Regions from separate parts of the Halomonas sp. A29 genome, predicted to be linked through region 2. Evidence: predicted binding sites of a transcription regulator. Region 2 holds the regulator's gene; the other holds the start of a gene.
What was found. Region 2 encodes PhoB, which activates phosphate uptake and scavenging genes when phosphate is short. Its sites were predicted from a motif close to TGTCATANNNNTGTCANA; they were not measured.

Region 1 (9,996 bases), on a different contig from region 2:
GCAAGTCACCAAGTGCGGCTTCCTGCAGCTTGTAGTGGGTGAGTATCGCGCCGCGGTCGAGCAGCAGCTCGGCCACCAGGTTGGTGAAGTTGGCCGCCTCGCTCTCACCGATATGATGCTCGATCAGCGTGGCCTGGCTGCGTGCACTGGCCTCGACCAGGATGCGCGGGTGGCTCATTACCGGCTTGTCATTGGCCCGCGACAGGAACTGCAGCAGGATCGGCTTCTCCACTACGCTGCCCGGCGCCAGGCGTACCACGGCCCCTTCTTCCATGAAGGCGGTATTGAGCGCCGAGAACGGCGAAAAGTCGACGCCGGTCAGCCGCCCCAGCGGCCCGCCCACGGCTTCGTGATTCTCGGCCAGCGCCTGGGACAGAGGCAGCACCGCCACGCCGCCAGGGAGTTCGCCCAGATCGGAAAGGGCCGCAGAGAAGACGCCGTCGACGAAGGTCAGCCGGTGCGCCTCGATGGGCAGCGTCAATGCCGCCGCCGAGGCCGGCGAGAACTCGGCACTGTCGGTCAGGGCGAAATCGCCGCGGGCGATGGCACGCACGTCGGTATACTTCCATGCCTCATCGCGACGGGTGGGAAAGCCCAGCGCCTCGAAGCGGGCCGCCCCGGCCTGGCGGCGGGCAGCGATCCAGGTAGGCTCAGGCCCTTGTGACTCGGCGCGTACGGCGCTGCGCTCGCTCAGACGCTCGAGAAAGGTGGTCACTTCGCTCTGGACGTCACTCATGCCGCCGTTTCCTCCACTACCCAGTCATACCCTCTGGATTCGAGCTCCTTGGCCAGCTCAGCGTCGCCGCTCTTGGCGATGCGGCCATCGACCAGCACGTGTACTTTGTCAGGCACGATGTAGTCGAGCAGGCGCTGGTAATGCGTCACCAGCAGGATGGCGCGCTTCTCGTCACGCAGGGAGTTGACGCCATCGGCAACCACGCGCATGGCATCGATATCGAGACCGGAGTCGATCTCGTCGAGCATGGCCAGCCTGGGCTGCAGCACCAGCATCTGCAGGATCTCGTTGCGCTTCTTCTCGCCGCCGGAGAAGCCCTCGTTGACGGCGCGCTGCAGGAAGCTGGCATCCATTTTCATCTGCGCCAGCTTCTCCCTGACCAACTTCAGGAACTCGGGCGCCGGGATCTCGCCTTCGCCACGGGCCTCACGCTGCGCGTTCAGCGCCGCCTTGAGCAGGTAGATGTTCTTCACGCCGGGGATCTCCACCGGGTACTGGAAACCCAGCAGCAGGCCCGCCTGGGCGCGCTCCTCGATTTCCATCTCCAGCACGTCGCGTCCCTCGAAGGTGACCGAGCCGGAAGTTACCTCGTAGCCCTCCTTGCCCGCGATCACCGCCGACAGGGTCGACTTGCCGGCCCCGTTGGGGCCCATGATGGCATGCACTTCCCCGGCGTTGATGGTCAGGCTCAGGCCCTTGAGGATTTCCTTGCCTTCCACCTTGACGTGCAGATCCTTGACTTCGAGCATCTTGAGTACCTTTTCGATTCTGCCGAGCCGCCACCGCGACCCGAAATAAATTGACTGAGCAGGGCCGAGTACGAGGACCTTAGCCCACCGCTCCCTCTAGCGTGACGTTAAGCAAGGCTTCGGCCTCGACAGCGAACTCCATCGGCAGCTCCTGGAACACGTCCTTGCAGAAGCCGTTGACGATCATGCTCACTGCATCCTCCTCGGAGATACCACGGCTCTGGCAGTAGAACAGCTGGTCCTCGCCGATCTTCGAGGTGGTCGCCTCATGCTCGATCGTGGCGGTGCTGTTGCCGATCTCCTGGTACGGAAAGGTGTGCGCCCCACACTTGTCGCCGATCAGCAGCGAGTCGCACTGGGTGAAGTTGCGCGCCCCCTTGGCCCGCGGGCCGATCTTGACCAGCCCGCGGTAGGACTGGTTGCTGCGCCCGGCGGAGATGCCCTTGGAAACGATGTAGGAACGCGTCCCCTCGCCGATGTGAATCATCTTGGTGCCGGTATCGGCCTGCTGGCGCCCATTGGTCACTGCCACCGAGTAGAATTCGCCGATGCTGTTCTTTCCGCGCAGCACGCAGGAGGGGTACTTCCAGGTGATGGCGGAACCGGTCTCGACCTGGGTCCAACTGATGCGTGAACGGTCGCCGCGGCAATCGCCGCGCTTGGTGACGAAGTTGTAGATACCGCCCTTGCCATCCTCGTCGCCGGGGTACCAGTTCTGCACCGTAGAGTACTTGATGTAGGCGTCGTCCAGCGCCACCAGCTCCACCACCGCTGCATGCAGTTGGTTCTCGTCGCGCATCGGCGCGGTGCAGCCCTCGAGGTACGAGACCTGGGCACCCTCTTCACAGATGATCAGGGTGCGTTCGAACTGACCGGTGTTGGCGGCATTGATACGGAAGTAGGTGGAAAGCTCCATCGGACAGGTCACGCCCTTGGGCACGAAGACGAAGGAACCATCGGTGAACACCGCCGAGTTGAGCGCGGCGAAGTAGTTGTCCGCCACCGGCACCACCGTACCCAGATACTGCTTGATCAGCTCCGGGTAGTTGCGAATCGCCTCGGAGATGGAGCAAAAAATGACGCCCGCCTCGTGCAGCTTGTCCTTGAAGGTAGTGGCTACCGAGACGGAGTCGAATACCGCATCAACGGCCACACCGGCCAGGGCGGCCCGCTCGTGCAACGGAATACCCAGCTTCTCGTAGGTCTCGAGCAGCTTGGGATCGACCTCGTCGAGGCTCTGGGGACGATCCTCGGGACGCTTCGGCGCGCTGTAATAGGAGATCGCCTGATAATCGATGGGCGGGTACTCCAGATGCGCCCAGGAAGGCGGTGTCATCTTGAGCCACTGATGGTAGGCCTTGATACGCCACTCCAGCATCCACTCTGGCTCGCCCTTCTTGTTGGAAATGAAAGCGATGACGCTTTCATCGAGCCCTGGCGGCACTGTCTCGCTCTCGATGTCCGTCACGAATCCTTCTTTGTATTCGCGGCGGACAAGCTGTTCCATTTCCTCACTTGCCATGGTCTCTCTCCCCTCCCGGGCTGTTGGGCCGGCGAGCGTACTCGCCTCGGGCAATGAATCCGGTTCGGTGGCTCAAGCCGTGTCGGCGGCCAGGCTCACACTCTGTATGGGTAACTGCACCGGCAGCTTGATCGGCGCGGTGTCGGCCAGGTGGGCCAGGGTCACGCTGTCGAGCAGGGTGCGCACGGCGACGGACACACGCTGCCAGTTGTCCGATACGCCACAGGTGGCGAGCAGATCGCAATCGCCCCCGACATGACTGCACTCGGTCATCGCCACTGGGCCTTCGATCGCAGTGATGATGTCGATGGCGGTGATCCGCGATGCCGGCCGCGCCAGAGAATAGCCGCCCTGGGCGCCACGACGCGATTCCAGCAGCCCTGCCTTGACCAGCATCTTCAAGGTCTTGCTGACCGTGGGGTGCGGCAGTTGGACGGTCTCGGCCAGCTCTGCCGCCGCATGGGACTGCTCGGGATGCCGAGCGATCTGCGCCAGAATCACGGCGGCGTAGTCTGTCATCCGGGAAAGCTTCAGCATGCCTGACTCCTGAATGGCACGGACGCGTGACGGAGGCCTGCACTCCATTTGGGACCATTTTAGTCCTGTATGAAATCGATGTGAAGACCTTGGGCCAAAAGATGACTGAAGGTGGCTAGATAGCAACAAGATCGCAGCCATTTTTATCAATAACACCAATCGTTCTCATTTGTGAAAATTATATCCGTCACCATGCCCGTAGGCTGCTATCTCGACTAGAACTGGCCTGAAAACTGGCGAGCACGAGCCGGATTCGCCAGACTTGCAGTAATGGTTAGCGGTATCGGCCAAGGAACCACTGAACGCCACATTGACGAGGCACCCCATGCGCAATCTCAAACTCGACCGCATCGATCGCATGCTGCTCGAAGCCCTCCAGCAGGACGCCCGTCTGACCACTGCCGAAATGGCAGAGCTCGTAAGTCTCTCCCCCTCTCCTTGCGCCCGACGCATTCGTCGGCTCGAACAGGCCGGGCTGATAACACGCTATCGTGCCGAGCTGGACAAGGTTCGGCTCGGCCTGATGATTACGATCTTCGTACAGGTCCGGCTCGACCAGCATCAGCAGGAGCGGGTCGAGGAATTCGAGAGCAACGTTCGAGACATGCCGGAAGTTGTCCAGTGCCATAGCGTTTCCGGCCACTTCGACTATCTGCTGCAAGTGATTACTGTCGATATGGATGCCTTCGAACTGTGGCTGAGACAGTTCCGACAGTTGCAGATGGTCAGCGCCGTGGATAGCAGCTTCGCGATACGCGCGATCAAGGAGAACGGCCCTCTCCCCTTGCCGTCTCAGTGAGATCAATCAACGTCCAGGCGGCCCCGGCATCGACGAACGCAGGGAGACAACATGGCGAAAGCCCCCATCACCGTATTCGGCGGAACCGGCTTTCTCGGTCGTCACGTAGTGCGAGAACTGTTCGATGCCGGCCATGCGGTTCGTATCGCGGCGCGTCGGCCTGAGCTACCCCAATGGGCCGAGCCTGACGATCCCCTGGAGCCGATGAGCGTCGATATCCGCAGCGAGAGCGACGTGGGCCGAGCCCTCGAAGGTGCCCTTGGGGCGGTCAATGCCGTGAGCCTCTACGTCGAGCAGCGCAAGCTGACTTTCGATCAGGTGCATGTGGAAGGTGCTGGACGCCTGGCTCGCCTGGCCCATGTACAGGGCGTCAAGACCTTCATCCACCTCTCTGGCATCGGCGCCCGCGCCTCGTCGCGCTCACGCTACGTCAGGGCACGGGGGCACGGCGAGTCAGCCGTCGTCGATGCCTATCCGAAGGCAATCATCCTGCGGCCAAGCGTCATGTTCGGCCCCGATGACGCCTTCCTCAGCCGCCTGGCAGACTTGACCCGGCTACCTATCATCCCGCTCTTCGGGAACGGAGAGACGAACCTGCAGCCAGTGCATGTAGTGGATGTGGCAAGGGCGATGGTGCGGCTATTGGGGGATGCTCCGCCGGCGCGTCGGCTATTCGAACTGGGCGGCCTGGATGTCCTGTGCTACCGCGAAGTGCTGGAACTGATCATGGCTCACCTGAAGCGCGAACGCACTCTACTCCCTGTGCCGTTCCCGCTGTGGCACCTTGCCGCCCTGCTGGCCTCCCCTCTGCCCGGGCCACCGCTGACCCGCGATCAGGTCTACATGATGGCCGAGGACAATACGGTCGGCGAAGGTGCGGGCACGTTCGCCGACCTGAACATCCTGCCGCGTTCACTGCGTGACGCCCTTCCCGCTTGCCTGCCGCCGGCTCAGAGCTCGGTCTCGTCGTCGGAGTAGAAGTCGAGATCCTCGAGGCGACCCAGCACGGCCGTGGCGATGTTGGCCAGATGCGCCGCCACGCGCTTGTAGTGCCGGGCCAGCAGCGAATAGGCCACGGCCTCGTGGAATGCGACTTGGTCCTCATCACGAAACAGCTCTTCGATCAGCCGGTCGCACTGCGGGCGCACCTCGCCGGCCCTGGTCAGTGCCTTGCGCGCCTGGGATTCGTCGGAGTCCCGAGCCGCCTTGATGACCATGCCGAACATCTCGACGACTTGCGCAGCGATCCGATCGAGCGGTTCCTGATACTTGGTGACATGGAAGCCTTCGCGATAGAAGTGCCCCACCTCGAAAACGTTCTTGCAGTAGTCACCGATTCGCTCGGCATCCTTGGCCACACTCATCAGGGCCAGGCAGATTGCCACATCGTGGCCGGGGTTGACGGTCAAGTGTCGCAATACCTTGCGGCGAATCGAGCGCTCGAGCTCGTTGATGCTGCGGTCGCGCTCGTAGAGCGGTTGCCGGACCTCGTCGGCAGGCGCCGTACTGTGCAATACCTCATTGGCACGATCGAACATCCAGGCACCGTTCTGCAGCATCTGGGTGAGATCCTCGAAGGCCAGGTTGATGGTGTTTTCCGAAGTCAGGGCGCTGTATAGCTGACGAAACATGGAGGAAACTCCCGAAATACCGCGCTCAGCGCAGGCTCGTGAACAGTTCGACGGCACCGATTCCCAGCAAGGGCACCACCAGGAACACACCGATGAGGAAAATGAAGGCGTAACGGGTCTGGCGCGCCGCCAGCTTGCCGTACCAGGTCGCCACCTTGAGCGGAATATAGCGCAGAGGCCACCAGATGGCGGTACCGATCACGTTGAAGGTGACATGGAACAGGGCCACCGTCATCGCGGCCGCGACCGGGTTGGCGGTAGCAGCCAGAACACTGGTCACCGTCGTTCCCAGGTTGGCGCCCATCATGAACGGCAGCACCCGCCGCAGACGCACGACACCAGCCCCGGCCAGGGGGACCATCAGGCTACTGGTGATGGTACTGGACTGCACCAGTACGGTAGAAACCAGGCCCACGCCGTAGGCCCGCAGATCGCTGCGGAAGAAATAGGTGCGAAACAGCCCGTCCATGTGGCGCAACAGCGCGCCGCGCAAGTTCTGCACCATGAAGATCAGGGCAGCGAACATCAGCAGCAGGCCCAGTCCTGCCACCATCAGCCCCTGGGCCGCCGGCGTCGGCATCAGCCAGGTTCCGATGGCGTTGAACAGGTCCACCACCGGCTGGGTGATGAGCTTGATGGGACTGTTGGGTCGCGCCACTTCCTCCAGGCCGATCAGTTCGGCCATCCAGCCAGCCAGGCGCGAAAAGATGCCACGTCCGGCTTCATGGAACAGACCGCTGATGAACTCGAGCGGGAAGACCACCAGCACGGTGAGAATATTGAAGAAGTCATGCATCAGCGCCGCGGTGAAGGAACGCCGGAAATTGCGTTTGATGCGCATGTTGGCCAGCGCCACGATCACGCCGGTGACGGCGGTGCCGATATTGGCCCCCATGATGGCAAACACCGCCGTGCCCAGCGACATCTCCCCGCTGGCTACCAGGGTCACGATCAGCGCCGAGGTAAACGAGGAGCTCTGTACGATCATCGTCACCAGCACGCCGGCCAGCAGCGCAATGAAGGGGTTCTCGCCATAGGCGAAAAGCTGGGTCAGGAAGTCGCTTGCACGGCCGAAGGTACCCAGGCCCGCGCCCAGGACGTTCAGGGCCGCCAGGAAGAGATAGAGGCAGAGCCCTGCATAGATACCGCGCATCCAGGCCGGCACTTCACGTACTGGCTCACGGGCCAGTGCCGAGCGCTGCGCTGCGTTGGAGGAAGGAGGTGGTTTCGACATGAATGGGCCGTTTGCTCTGTTCATGGAAATGTGACGGATGCATGACACCCACGTTACTGTCGGCGAACGGTATAGACTCCGTATGACAGTTTCATGACACCCGCCGCAGGGCTTCGATTTCGATGCCCCATTGATGAACTGCCACGGCATGCCTGGCCTCGCCGTGACCATAGCAGATGCCCGTACGAGCTGCCCGCCGGGGTAGCCACGAGTTCAAGCTCGCCGGAGCGGAACTTGACCACTCGAGCCAGAAGATGAGGGGCTGCCCCCAAAGCGGACGCCAACAGACGCCGGCCCCCTACTGCCAACGCCAGCCGTGTCGTTCCCACCACTCCACCGCAATGGCCCGGTTCTCAGCGTTGGCCCCTTCATTGAGCGTTTCGGTGAGGCGAACATAATCACTTCCGGTCTGAGCCATCAGCTGCGGGTCTTGGGTGGCCAATTGCAGCGCATACAACACCAGCATCAGTTCGTACTCGTCACGGGTGTCGATCAGGGCATACAGCAGCGGAATGGCTGGCTCGCCGATCTGGCCCAAACGCTCCGCTGAGATGTACCAGACCCGCGGATGCTCCCCACCGCCGTAGACATCGATGAAACGCCTGTCAGCCAGGCGGCTGATGTAATAGTGGGCTTCGTCCTCTTCCGAGGCGAAGAGTGGGGGGACCCAAAAGCGATCATGCTGGGTGGTACCCACCAAGGGCGCCGCCGGCTCGGTCGGCGAGACCTGCTCAGGCTCGGCAATGGCTGGCTCGGCTTCCGGTGCCGGGCGGCCGGCACAACCGCTCGCGAGAACAAGGGCGAATAGAATCGGGACGAATCTCAGGTCGTTCGGAATCACCTGGTACCACTCCTCTTGATCATATGCTGCATGGCGTCGTGCACGGATGCCATGGTAAGAACAAACATCAGTCTGGGCGAGGCATTCATTCGCCTGAAGGCCTCGAACGCAATGGCGTCCTCACCCTCGCTCAGCCTTCCCACATCGGTCTTTCGCTAGGCTGCGGCCTCAGCCCTCGCTCATGATCCCAGCCAGTGCCTTGGCCAGCACCGGTGCCATGAATACGGTATTGCTCTCATGGCCGACGGTGTCGGTACTCCATATCTCCCCCACTCCGGCCTGGCGAATGACACCAAGGGCATCGCCGGCAAACAGAGCGTGTGTCACCGCCACATCCACGCTGTCTGCCCCAGCGGCCAGCACTCGCTCCGCGGCCTGGGCCAGGGTGCGACCGGAACTGGCTATATCGTCCAAAAGCACCACCCGTCGGCCAGTAATGACGAGATCGGGCAGCGTAATTTCTACGTCGCAATCCCCGTGACGCTTCTTGATGCATGTGCCGTACTCCAGCGCCGCTGTTCGGGCCGCACTCTCAACCCACTGCCGCGACTCGGCGTCGGGCCCCAACAGCAGGGCATCGCGTCGCCTCTCGGCGATCGCCATAGCCAACTGCGGGGCCCCGGAAAGGGTGATGGCATGGCGCACGGGCACAGCCTGTTCGAGGCTCTCGATTCGGTGCAGGTGCGGATCTACGGTAATGACACTATCGAACAGCTCGGCGAGAAAGCCGCCGACCAGCCGCTGGCTGACCAGCTCACCCGGGCTGAAGGCGATGTCCTGGCGCATATAGGCCAGGTAGGGAGCTACCAGCACCAGACGCCCTACGCCTTGCTCACGAGCATGGCGCGCCAGCAGCATCAGCTCGACCAGCTTGTCGTTGGGACGATCCAGGCTACGATAGATCACCAGGCAGCCGGGCAACGCCATGTCTGGCAGGCGAAGACGGAGCTCCTCATCAGGGAAACGGTGGCATGCGATTCGATGCGCCTCGATGGCCGCCGCCGAAGCCAGGCGCCTCGCGGGAAGGGACTCCTCGTCGAAATAGAGCAGGATGGCGTGCATCAGAACTCCACGTTCAAGCGATTGATCTGTTCATGCTGACCGATACTGTAGCCGCTATCCCGCTCGCTACACTGGTGGGCAAAGCCACGCTCGCTACGGAAAGCGGCATGAACCCGGTAAAGTGGCTGGCCCTGCGCGACCTGATCGCCGATCTGGGCCAGCAGGTCGATGCCAGCCCCCTTGGCCTTGGGCGCACCGGCCAGACGCGCGACCTGCGCCAGCCGCAAGTTGTCGATGGCAATGACGACACCCGCCTGAGGCGCGACCACCTCGAACTGGTGCGGTGCCAGCTCGGGGTTGTCGAGGTCGAAGGGCTTCTCCCCTTGAGCGCGGATGATCGCCTGCATCTTTTCCAGGGCACGGCCGGAGTCGAGGATGTCGCGAGCGATGTCGAAGCCGTCGCCGCCGCGGATATCGGGGTCGAATTCGAGCATACGTCCCGCCAGACGCAGCGATTTTTGGCGCAGATCCATGGGCGCGTGTGGATGGTTGGTGAGTACTCGCATTACGTCGCGTGCTTCCAGAACGGGGCCGATACCGCGTCCGACTGGCTGGCTGCCATCAGTGATCACTACGTCCAGCATCAATCCCATACGGCCGGCCACGAATTCGAACAGCTTGCGCAGTCGGCGCGCCTCAGGCATTGATTTGACCTTGGCATGGGGTCCGACGGGAATGTCGAGCAGCAGGTGTGTCGAGCCAGCCGCCAACTTCTTGGACAGGATGGAAGCCACCATCTGTCCCGGTGAGTCGATCGAGAGCGGTCTTTCTACCGCAATCAATACGTCATCGGCCGGCGAGAGTTCGCTGGTGCCGCCCCAGGCCACACAGCCACGGTGAGTACGCACCAACTCACCCAACTCCTCAAAGGGCACTTCCACCTTG
Region 2 (9,996 bases):
AGGTCACGCTGGTCTATCGGCGGGGCGCCGAGGCGATGTCGGCTACCGGCCACGAGCAGGAGATCGCCAAGGCCAACGGCGTGCGCATGCTGACCTGGGCCAGGCCCCTGGAGGTATTGCTCGATGGCGAGGGACGGGTAGCCGGCATGCGCTTCGAGAAGACGCGCGACGAAGCCGGCCGCCTGACGGGCACCGGTGAGACCTTCGATATCGCCGCCGATGCCATCTTCAAGGCCATCGGCCAGGGCTTCGACGGCGCCAGCCTCGGCGACCCGCTGGCGGCGGGCTTGGCTCGCGACGGCGAGCGAATCCAGGTCGGCGACGACTTCCAGACCTCGCTCCCCGGCGTCTATGCCGGTGGCGACTGCATCGCCCCGGGGCAGGATCTCACCGTACAGGCGGTGCAGCACGGCAAGCTTGCCGCACGCGCCATCCACCAGGCCCTGATGCTTCAGCAGGAGGCCGCATGACAGCGCTTTCCAATGAGTCGAGCCGCGAGCTCGTGAATGGCGTCGATCTCTCCGTCGACTTCGCCGGCATCCGGGCGCCGAACCCCTTCTGGCTGGCGTCTGCCCCGCCCACGGACAAGGCCTACAACGTCGTGCGTGCCTATGAGGCGGGCTGGGGCGGCGTGGTGTGGAAAACCCTCGGTGAGGATCCGCCCGCGGTCAACGTCTCGTCACGCTACTCGGCCCATTTCGGCAAGAACCGCGAAGTGCTTGGGTTCAACAACATCGAGCTGATCACCGACCGCTCGCTGGCCATCAATTTGCGTGAGATCACCGAGGTCAAGAAGGCCTGGCCCGACCGCGCGCTGATCGTGTCGCTCATGGTGCCCTGCGAGGAGGCCGCGTGGAGACACATCCTGCCACTGGTCGAGGCCACCGGGGCCGACGGCATCGAACTCAACCTGGGCTGCCCCCACGGCATGCCGGAGCGTGGCATGGGCGCCGCCGTGGGGCAGAATCCGGATCTGATCGAGCAGGTCACCCGCTGGTGCAAGCAGTACTACTCCAGGCCGGTGATCGTGAAGCTGACCCCCAACATCACCGACATTCGTGCCCCGGCCCAGGCCGCCCTGCGCGGTGGCGCCGATGCGGTATCGCTGATCAACACCATCAACTCCATCACCAGCCTCGACCTGGATGCCATGGTGGCCCGCCCCACCGTCGGCAGCCAGAGCACCCACGGCGGCTACTGCGGCAGCGCGGTCAAGCCCATCGCCATGAACATGGTCGCCGAGATCGCCCGCGACGCTGCGACTCGCGACCTGCCGATTTCCGGTATCGGGGGGGTGTCCAACTGGCGCGACGCGGCGGAGTTCATCGCGCTGGGGGCCGGCAGCGTGCAGGTGTGTACCGCCGCCATGCTGCATGGCTTTCGTATCGTCGAGGAGATGAAGGACGGCCTGTCGCGCTGGATGGCGGAGAAGGGTTACGGCTCGATCGCAGCGTTCTCCGGCCGGGCGGTGGCCAACACCACCGACTGGAAGCACCTCGACATGAACTTCAAGACCATCGCGCATATCGACCAGGACAAGTGCATCCAGTGCGGGCGCTGCTACATCGCCTGCGAGGACACCTCGCACCAGTCCATCGCCAAGCTGGTCGATGCCAGCGGTGCGCGGCGCTACGAAGTGATCGAGGAGGAGTGCGTGGGCTGCAACCTGTGCCAGATCACCTGCCCGGTGCAGGACTGTATCAGCATGCTGCCGCAGCAAACGGGCAAGCCCTACATGAGCTGGGAGGAGGATCCGCGCAACCCGTTCCGTAAAAGTGCCGCCAGTGCCCTGTAGCGTCGTCGGCGACACCTCTTCGGGAGGTGTCGCCGTTCCTGCGGCCCTCAGGGAGAGAGGCCGATTCCGCGCAGGATCACCCCGGTGACCGACTGTACCGCCTTCTCGAACTGCAGGTCATCGAGGGGGTGGTCGTCGTTGAGCAGGGCGATCTGATAATCGAAATCGGCGTAGTGCTGGGTCGAGGCCCAGATCATGTAGAGCAGGTAGGAGGGCTCCACCGGCAGGATGCGGTCGTTCTCGATCCATTCGCGAATCTTGGCTTCCTTGAGCTTGGCCCACTCGTAGAGATTCTCGCGTAGCTCCTCCTTGAGCATGGGGGCGCCATGCATCACCTCCGCTGCCCAGACCTTGGAGCCGTGAGCACGGCTGCGTGAGTGCTGCATCTTGGCCCGAATATAGGTAGCGAGAACGATGCGCGGATCGTCGTAGAGCTCGAAGCAGAGTGCATCCTGTTTCCACACCTCGAGCAGCTCCAGCAGCACCTCGCGATAGAGCTCCTCCTTGGTGGAAAAGTAGTAATGCACATTGGACTTAGGCAGTTCGGCGAGCTTGGCGATGTCGCCCATCGAGGCCCCTGCATAGCCTTTTTCCGCGAAGACGCACTCGGCGGCAAGCAAGATACTTTCCCTGTTCTGACGCCTGATCTCGTCCTGTTTCCTTGCCATTCAGGAGTCCCTTGCAGTGCCCGTGCCGTGTCGTTGTCGAAGTCTGTGCGGCGGGGCTGATACGATAAAAATGGTTAAAAAACAATCTACTAATACGGAGCATACACAAGAATGAGACGCAGCGACAGTCGTGCTTCAAGCCTCGCGGTTGCGTCTGGTGCCGGTATGGCTCAGCCAGCGGCCATTTCCGCCGCCGCCAGGCGGGAAGCGGGGAACACGCAGCGGAACAGGGCGCCGTGGCCGGGGTGGGATTCGATCTCTAGATAGGCGTCGTGGCGCAGCAGCACGTGCTTGACGATGGCGAGCCCCAGCCCGGTGCCGCCGCTTTCGCTGCTGCGCCCCTTGTCGACCCGGTAGAAGCGCTCGGTGAGTCGGGGAATGTGAACCGGGTCGACGCCCTCGCCGTTGTCCTCTACTTCCAGGCAGGCGCCCTTGGGATGCGGTTTCCAGCGCAGCACGATTTGGCTGCCCTCGGCGGTGTAGCGCACCGCATTGGAGGCCAGGTTGGACAGCGCGCTGTGGATCTCCGCATCGCTGCCGAGCAGATACCGCTCCTCCTCGACCTCGACGCGGACCTGCTGGCGTCCCGCCGCCAGCGCCTCGGCGTCCTGGCGCACCTCCTCGAGCAGCGCCGGCACGGCCAAAGGCAGGTGATCCTCGCCGCCCTGGTCGATCTCCAGCCGCGACAGCAGCAGCAGGTCGTTGACCAGGCTCTGCATGCGGGTGGTCTGCTCCTGCATACGGATCAACCCCTGGGCCAGGCGCGATGGTAGCTGCTCGGCATAAGTGGAATAAGTCTCGAGATAGCCCGCCAGTACGGTCAGCGGGGTTCTCAACTCGTGGGAGACGTTGGCGACGAAATCGCGGCGCATTTCTTCCAGGCGGTGCAGGCGGGTGATGTCGCGCGCCATCACCAGGCGCTCGTCGTCGCCGTAGAGGGTGATCTGGAACTGCAGCACCTTGCGTTCGTCGACCGGTGAGGTCAACGTCAGTGGCTCGCGGTAATCACGGGCGTTGAAGTAGGCGACGAAGCGCGGGTCACGCACCAGGTTGGTGATGTGCTGGCCGCGGTCGTGGGCGGCCTTGAGTCCCAGCATGCGCTCGGCGGCGCTGTTCCACCACTCCAGGTCGCCGTGTGGGTCGAGCATTACCACGCTGTCGCGCATCGCCTCGGAGGATTCCTGGATGCGCTTGAGAGTCGCCTGCAGGCGGTGCTGGGTGTGTCGCTGGCCCTTCTGGTAACGATAGAGGCGGTCGAACAGCTCGCCCCACAGGCCGGTCGCCGCGGGTGGTTCGCTGTGGGGATTGCGGGTCAGCCAGCGACGCAGGGCGTGCAGCTGGCGTAGATGATAGACCAGGCGCAGGGCGATCCCTGCGGCGAGCCCGAGCCCCGGGGCCGAAAACATCCAGCCGATCAGGCTGCCGGCAACGGCGAGCAGCCCGAGGCGCCAGAGTTCATGGCTCCAAGGACGCATGTCAGCCCTTGTTGGAGAAGCGGTAGCCGGTGCCGCGCACGGTCTGGACCAGGTGCTGGTGGGCGTCGCCCAGCGCCTTGCGCAGGCGGCGGATGTGCACATCCACGGTGCGTTCCTCGACGTAGACGTTGCCGCCCCACACCTGATCGAGCAACTGGCTGCGGGTGTAGGCGCGCTCCTGATGGGTCATGAAGAATTGCAGCAGGCGGTACTCGGTGGGACCCATCTCCAAGGCCTTGCCATCGGCGCTGACGCGATGGCTGACCGGGTCGAGCATCAAGCCATCCACTTCCACCGGCTCCTCGACACCCCTGGGGGTCGTGCGGCGCAGCACCGCCTTGAGCCGGGCCACCAGCTCGCGGGGCGAGAAGGGCTTGGTGATATAGTCGTCGGCACCCGCCTCGAGGCCCTGGATCTTGTTGTCCTCCTCGCTCTTGGCGGTGAGCATGATGATCGGCAGCTCACGAGTGGCTTCCTCGCGCTTCAGCCGGCGCGCCAGCTCGATGCCGCTGGTGCCGGGCATCATCCAGTCGAGCAGCAGCAGGTCGGGTTGGTTGTCGACGATCATGCTGTGGGCGCTCTGCGCGTTGGCAGCCTCCAGCACGCGATAGTCGGCCATCTCCAACGCCACCGCGATCATCTCGCGGATCGGCGCTTCGTCATCGACGATCAGTACGGTCTTGGCGGTCATCCCGAAGCCTCGCGGTCAGTGACGGGTCGGTGACGATCTCACCACGCCATCATGACAGTTGGATGACACCGTCGCCAGCGGCTTCAGGCGCTGGTGACGGGCCACAGGTTCAGGGCGATGCCGGCGAACACCAGCAGCCCCGACCAGTGGTTGTTGAGGAAGGCCTGGAAGCAGCGTTCGCGCTTGCGCTCACGTATCAGGAACTGCTGATGAACGAAGGTGGCGGCCATGCCCGTCAGGCCCAGCCAGAAGAACACGCCGAGCCCCAGGCGAAGCCCGACCCAGCCCAGCAGCCCTAGCGTGACCAGTTGCAGCAGGCCGATGGCGGCGCGGTCGGCGCGGCCCAGCAGCACCGCGGTGGACTTGATGCCGATCTTGAGATCGTCGTCGCGGTCGACCATGGCGTACTCGGTATCGTAGGCCACCGTCCAGGCCACGTTGGCGGCGAACAGCAGCCAGGCCTCCAGCGGCACATGGCCGAGCACGGCACCGAAGGCCATGGGGATCGCCCACGAGAAGGCCGCGCCGAGGAAGGCTTGCGGCAGGTGGGTGTAGCGCTTCATGAACGGATAGATGAAGGCCAAGACCACGCCCACCAGGGAGAGCAGGATGGTGAACAGGTTGGTGAACAGCACCAGCACGAAGGCCGCCGCGACCAGGCTGGCGAACAGGAACTTGGCCTCGTACTCGCTGATGCGCCCGGTCGCCAGCGGTCGATTCCTGGTACGTTCGACATGGCCGTCGAAGTGGCGGTCGGCGTAGTCGTTGATCACGCAGCCCGCCGCGCGCATCAGGTAGACCCCGGCCACGAAGATCAGCAGTAGGTGTCGCTCGGGAAGCCCCGCCGAGGCCACCCACAGCGCCCATAGCGTCGGCCACATCAACAGCCAGGTACCGATGGGGCGGTCCAGCCGCATCAGGTGCAGGAAGTCAGGCAGGCGGGCGAGCCCCTTGGGGCGCATCAGAGAGCGATCCATCGGTGTCTCCTCATTCGATGGCGATCATCCTAGCGCGATGGCAAACCCAATTCATCCGCCATCTCATCAAGGAAGAATTCCTGCACCAGCACGGCGAAGCGGCCGTGGCGGAACACCGAACGCCGCCCCCAGGGGCCGGTTAGGCAATGGAAGGGCGCAGGGGCGGCCGTGACCTCGATGGGGCTGCGCACCAGGTCGGGCTGGCGGAACAGCCAACTGCCCAGTGAACGCTCGCCGAGCCGCTCGAGCCGCTGGCCGCGCATCTGCGCCAGCGGTGCCACCGAACGGGCCACCACCCAGGGCCGCTCGCCGAGGCACAGCGCCACTTCCCGCAGCCAGGCGAGGCGGTCGAAGGGAAGCCCCAAGGCCTGGGCTTCGTCGCGTTGCGGTTTGCCCAGGCGCTGGTCGAGCAGGCGCACGCGGAAAGAGCGGCCGGCACCGGCCTCGATCAGTCGCGCAGTGAGTGAATCCTGCGTGGCTACCCAGGCCCACCAGGCCGGACTCATCGCCGGTCGGCCCGCAGCCAGGGGGCGCCAAGGGGCAGAAAGACAGGTATTGGCATGGCGCTCCGCGTGGTTCCGGGCCACCGGCACTCTCCGGGTCGAACTAGGGGCGCATAGTGTAACATGCGGTTCTGACACGATTCCCCGTGCTGGGTCGCGCCATTTGGTCACGGCCCAGCCATCGGCGAGGAGTTCCATGACCGCACCTCTTACCATCATCGGCTCCGGCATGGCGGGCATCGGCCTGCTCAAGCAACTGCGTGGGCTGGATGCCGAACGCCCCATCACCTTGATCACTGGCGATAGCGGTGACGACTACTCCAAGCCGCTGCTTTCCACCGGCTTTGCCAAGCACCTCCCCCCGGAGCGGCTGGCGGCACGTTCGGCACTGGAAGTGGCCGACCAGTTGGGTGCGGTGGTGCGCACCCATACCCGAGTCGATGCCATCGACCCGGCTGGACGCTGCCTGCACATCGGCGAGGAGCGCCTGGCATGGGGAGAGCTGGTGCTGGCCACCGGTGCTGCCCCCGCCGTGCCTTTTGCAATTCCCGAAGCGCTTGCCGGCCGCGTCTTCACCATCAACGATCTCGACGACTACCGCGCCTTTCATGCTGCCTTGGAAGCGCTCGGTCGGCGGGCCCGGGTGGTGATCGTCGGTGCGGGCCTGGTGGGCTGCGAATTCGCCAATGATCTGATAGCGGGTGGCCATGCGGTAAGCCTGGTGGCGCCGGAGCATGCGCCCTTGCCGCGGCTGCTGCCGGAGCCGCTGGGTCGGGCGCTGGGCGAGGCATTCAGCGAGGCGGGTATGGTTCTGTACCTGGGGCGTGGCCTGAAGCGACTGGAGGCGGCTGGCAGCGATATCGGCGTGACGCTCGATGACGGCGAGAGGATCGAGGCCGATCTGGTCCTGGTGGCCACGGGCTTGCGCCCGCGTAGCGAGCTGGCCTTGACGGCAGGGCTGGAGGTGGATGCCGCGGGGATCCAGGTCGATCGCTACCTGGCCACGTCGGCTCCCGGCATCCATGCCCTGGGCGACGTGGCCTGCGTGGCCGGGGTCAACGCCATGTACGTCCAGCCGCTGCAGGCCAGCGCCAAGGCACTGGCACGCACGCTCCACGGAATGCCCACCGAAGTGAGCTACGGCGCCTGGCCGGTCCTGGTGAAAACACCGCTGCTGCCGGTGGTAGCGCTACCGCCGCTGTCGGTACCGGCCCGCTGGCGAATCGAGGGCGAAGGCTCCGATCTGGCCGCTTTCGCCGAAGATCAAGACGAACGTTTGATCGGCTTTGCGTTGACAGGAGCCTGCGTGAAGCGGAAAGTTGAGCTGGCGCGAGCGGCGCCGCCGTTGCTAGGCTAGTGACGTCACCGTTCCGGCCGGTTTATCGATTCGGTTTCGGCGGTCATCGTGCTTGACGCTTCAAGAGCAAGGGACGAACCCACGCAAGGGGAACGGGCTCTCCCGGGGAAGTGGCAGGCGGCTCGAGCTTCACCATTGATGAATAACAACTTACCGGCAACGTTGCCGGGGAAATAGCCAATACCAGGAGGGCTGTAGTATGCGTAAGCCAGAACTAGCTGCGGCGATTGCCGAGCGTGCGGAACTTTCGAAAGACAAGGCCAGCCAGGTGCTCAACGTCATCCTCGACGAGATCACCGGCAGCGTGGCCCAAGGGCAGGATGTATCACTGATCGGGTTTGGTACCTTCACCGTGCGTGAGCGTGCCGCCCGCACCGGCAAGAACCCCCAGACCGGCCAGCCGCTGGCCATTCCGGCCAGCAAGACCGTTGCCTTCAAGCCGGGCAAGGGTCTCAAGGACGCCGTCGGCAAGGGCTGATTCGGAACGACGGATCCTCTCGTGGCGCGGCCTGTCAGTCAGGCCGCGGTACCTCTTCTCCTCGCTCGAATCGGACTCGACATGAAGCTGCGACTGATGCTGTGGCTGCTGGGTTTGATGCTCAAGCGTGCCCTGCGCCGCAAGCCGGGTTTCCGCCAGGCGCTCTCCGAGACGCACCGCCTCGATTGGGGCATCGCCACCGAGGACCTATCCATCGCGCGTCATTTCCGCATGTCGCCCGAGGGCATCGAGGTTGGCCCAGGGCTACCGGTGGACCTCGACCTGGAGCTGCGCTTCGACGATGAAACCACTGCCATTCGTGTACTGCGCAAGCCGACCCAACAGGCCTTTCTCGACGGCATGATGGCCGGCAAGGTGCGCCTGGTCGGTGACTCGGGCGACCTGAAGAAGCTGCAGAAACTGCTCAAGCAGCTTTGATTCTCCGCCTCGCACCAACCTTCGACCCAAGCCTTTCTTGATGGCATGACACGACGTGGATATCCCTCACCAGCGGCTGGTCTACTTCAGAGTCACCCTGGAATCGGGCTCGGTGCGTCAGGCCGCCGCCCGTCTCGACATTGCACCGTCGGCGGTGAGCCGACAGCTCAATCTGCTGGAAGACGCGCTGGGAGCCACGCTGCTGGAGCGCAATCGCACCGGCATCCGGCCCACGCCAGTCGGCGAGATGCTGCTGGAGTACTGCGAGCGCCGCGGCGCCCTGGACGAGAGCTTCATTGCCTCGCTCGAAGCCTACCAGCGGCTGGAGACCGGCACCGTGTCGCTGGTGGTGGGAGAGGGCTTCGTCGGTGATCTGGTGGCCAAGCCGCTGCGCGAGTTCACCGAACGCTATACCGGGATCCAGATCGACATCCACCTGGCCGGTACCTCGGGCATCATCGAGGCAATCGTCGACGAGCAGGCCCATATCGGCCTGATGTTCCATGAGCGCACTCACCACCAGCTGCGCTTCTGGGTGTCGAGCCCGCAGCCGTTGATGGCCATCCTGCCGCCCAACCATGCGCTGGCCTCACAGGCCGAGCCCCTCACCCTGGCCCAACTGAGCGAAGAGCCGATGGCGATGTGGGATCCCAGCCACCAAGTGCGCCAGATGGTGGATGAGGCGTTCCAGCAGGCGCGGCTGCGGCCGCGCATGGCCATGAACACCAACTCCATGGCGATTCTCGCCCAATACGTGCGCAGCGGCATGGGCATCACCCTGCTGCCGGCCTTCGCCGTCGCTGGAGACCTGGCCGAGGGGCGCCTGGTGGCACGCAGTGTCGACGACCCCTTGTTCCAGCGCTCCCAGGCGCACATGGTCACTCGCATCGGGCGCCAGCAGCCCAAGGCCAGCGTGCTGCTGCTGCGCCATCTGCAACACTGGATGCAGGCGTTTCAGGGCGTCGGGGCATCTACCAAGGCGCCCTGACGCGGCGGGTTCTAGCCTATGCCGCTGCCGTAACCCATCGCCACGCTGGCCTCGGCGCCGGTTTCTACCCAGACGCTCTGGGGTAGCGTGTACTCGCGCAGGCCATCGATGCCGCTGGAGCGGCCGAAGCCGCTGTCGCCGAAGCCGCCGAAGGGTGACATCACGCTGATCGCCTTGTAGCCGTTGATCCACACCGTGCCGGCACGCAGGCGGGCGGCCACGCGGTGAGCGCGAGCAGGGTCCTGGGTCCACACTGCGCCGGCGAGGCCGAAGCGGGTGTCGTTGGCCAGGCGTACGGCATCCTCCTCGTCATCGAACGGCATCGCCACCAGCACTGGGCCGAACACCTCCTCACGGGCGATCTCCATCTCGGGCGTGACGTCGACCAGCACGGTGGGGGCCAGGAAGTAGCCCCGTGCCTCCTCGGGCAGGCTCGCGGGGCGGCCGCCGCCGACTATCACCCGCGCTCCGGCGGCCACGGCATCTTCAATCATGCGCATCACGTGGGCATACTGGCGGGCATTCTGCAGCGGCCCCATGCGCGTCGCCTCGTCGTCGGGCAGCCCGACTTCGATCTCGGCGGCGGCGCGAGCTAGCCGCTCGGTTACCTCTTCGAATACCTCTCG

Region 1: SPH52_RS12300 (Na/Pi symporter) is a predicted target of PhoB. The motif match lies at 7,290-7,307, and genes of this name have one in related genera.

What each region holds. Positions count from the first base shown of each region.
Region 1 covers NZ_JAXQPR010000005.1:400,670-410,665, forward strand. Annotated here, with positions in the region: gene sufD (Fe-S cluster assembly protein SufD) at 1-736, opposite strand, end outside; gene sufC (Fe-S cluster assembly ATPase SufC) at 733-1,485, opposite strand; gene sufB (Fe-S cluster assembly protein SufB) at 1,565-3,007, opposite strand; gene SPH52_RS12280 (SUF system Fe-S cluster assembly regulator) at 3,080-3,544, opposite strand; gene SPH52_RS12285 (Lrp/AsnC family transcriptional regulator) at 3,870-4,343, shown strand; gene SPH52_RS12290 (complex I NDUFA9 subunit family protein) at 4,395-5,321, shown strand; gene SPH52_RS12295 (phosphate signaling complex PhoU family protein) at 5,294-5,974, opposite strand; gene SPH52_RS12300 (Na/Pi symporter) at 6,000-7,208, opposite strand; gene SPH52_RS12305 (hypothetical protein) at 7,507-8,049, opposite strand; gene SPH52_RS12310 (ribose-phosphate diphosphokinase) at 8,218-9,111, opposite strand; gene SPH52_RS12315 (thymidine phosphorylase family protein) at 9,111-9,996, opposite strand, start outside.
Region 2 covers NZ_JAXQPR010000006.1:243,141-253,136, forward strand. Annotated here, with positions in the region: gene SPH52_RS13565 (NAD(P)-dependent oxidoreductase) at 1-470, shown strand, start outside; gene preA (NAD-dependent dihydropyrimidine dehydrogenase subunit PreA) at 467-1,795, shown strand; gene SPH52_RS13575 (TetR family transcriptional regulator C-terminal domain-containing protein) at 1,843-2,463, opposite strand; gene phoR (phosphate regulon sensor histidine kinase PhoR) at 2,634-3,938, opposite strand; gene phoB (phosphate regulon transcriptional regulator PhoB) at 3,940-4,629, opposite strand; gene ubiA (4-hydroxybenzoate octaprenyltransferase) at 4,713-5,606, opposite strand; gene SPH52_RS13595 (chorismate--pyruvate lyase family protein) at 5,636-6,193, opposite strand; gene SPH52_RS13600 (FAD-dependent oxidoreductase) at 6,306-7,466, shown strand; gene SPH52_RS13605 (HU family DNA-binding protein) at 7,666-7,944, shown strand; gene SPH52_RS13610 (hypothetical protein) at 8,026-8,382, shown strand; gene SPH52_RS13615 (LysR family transcriptional regulator) at 8,438-9,370, shown strand; gene SPH52_RS13620 (aldehyde dehydrogenase family protein) at 9,382-9,996, opposite strand, start outside.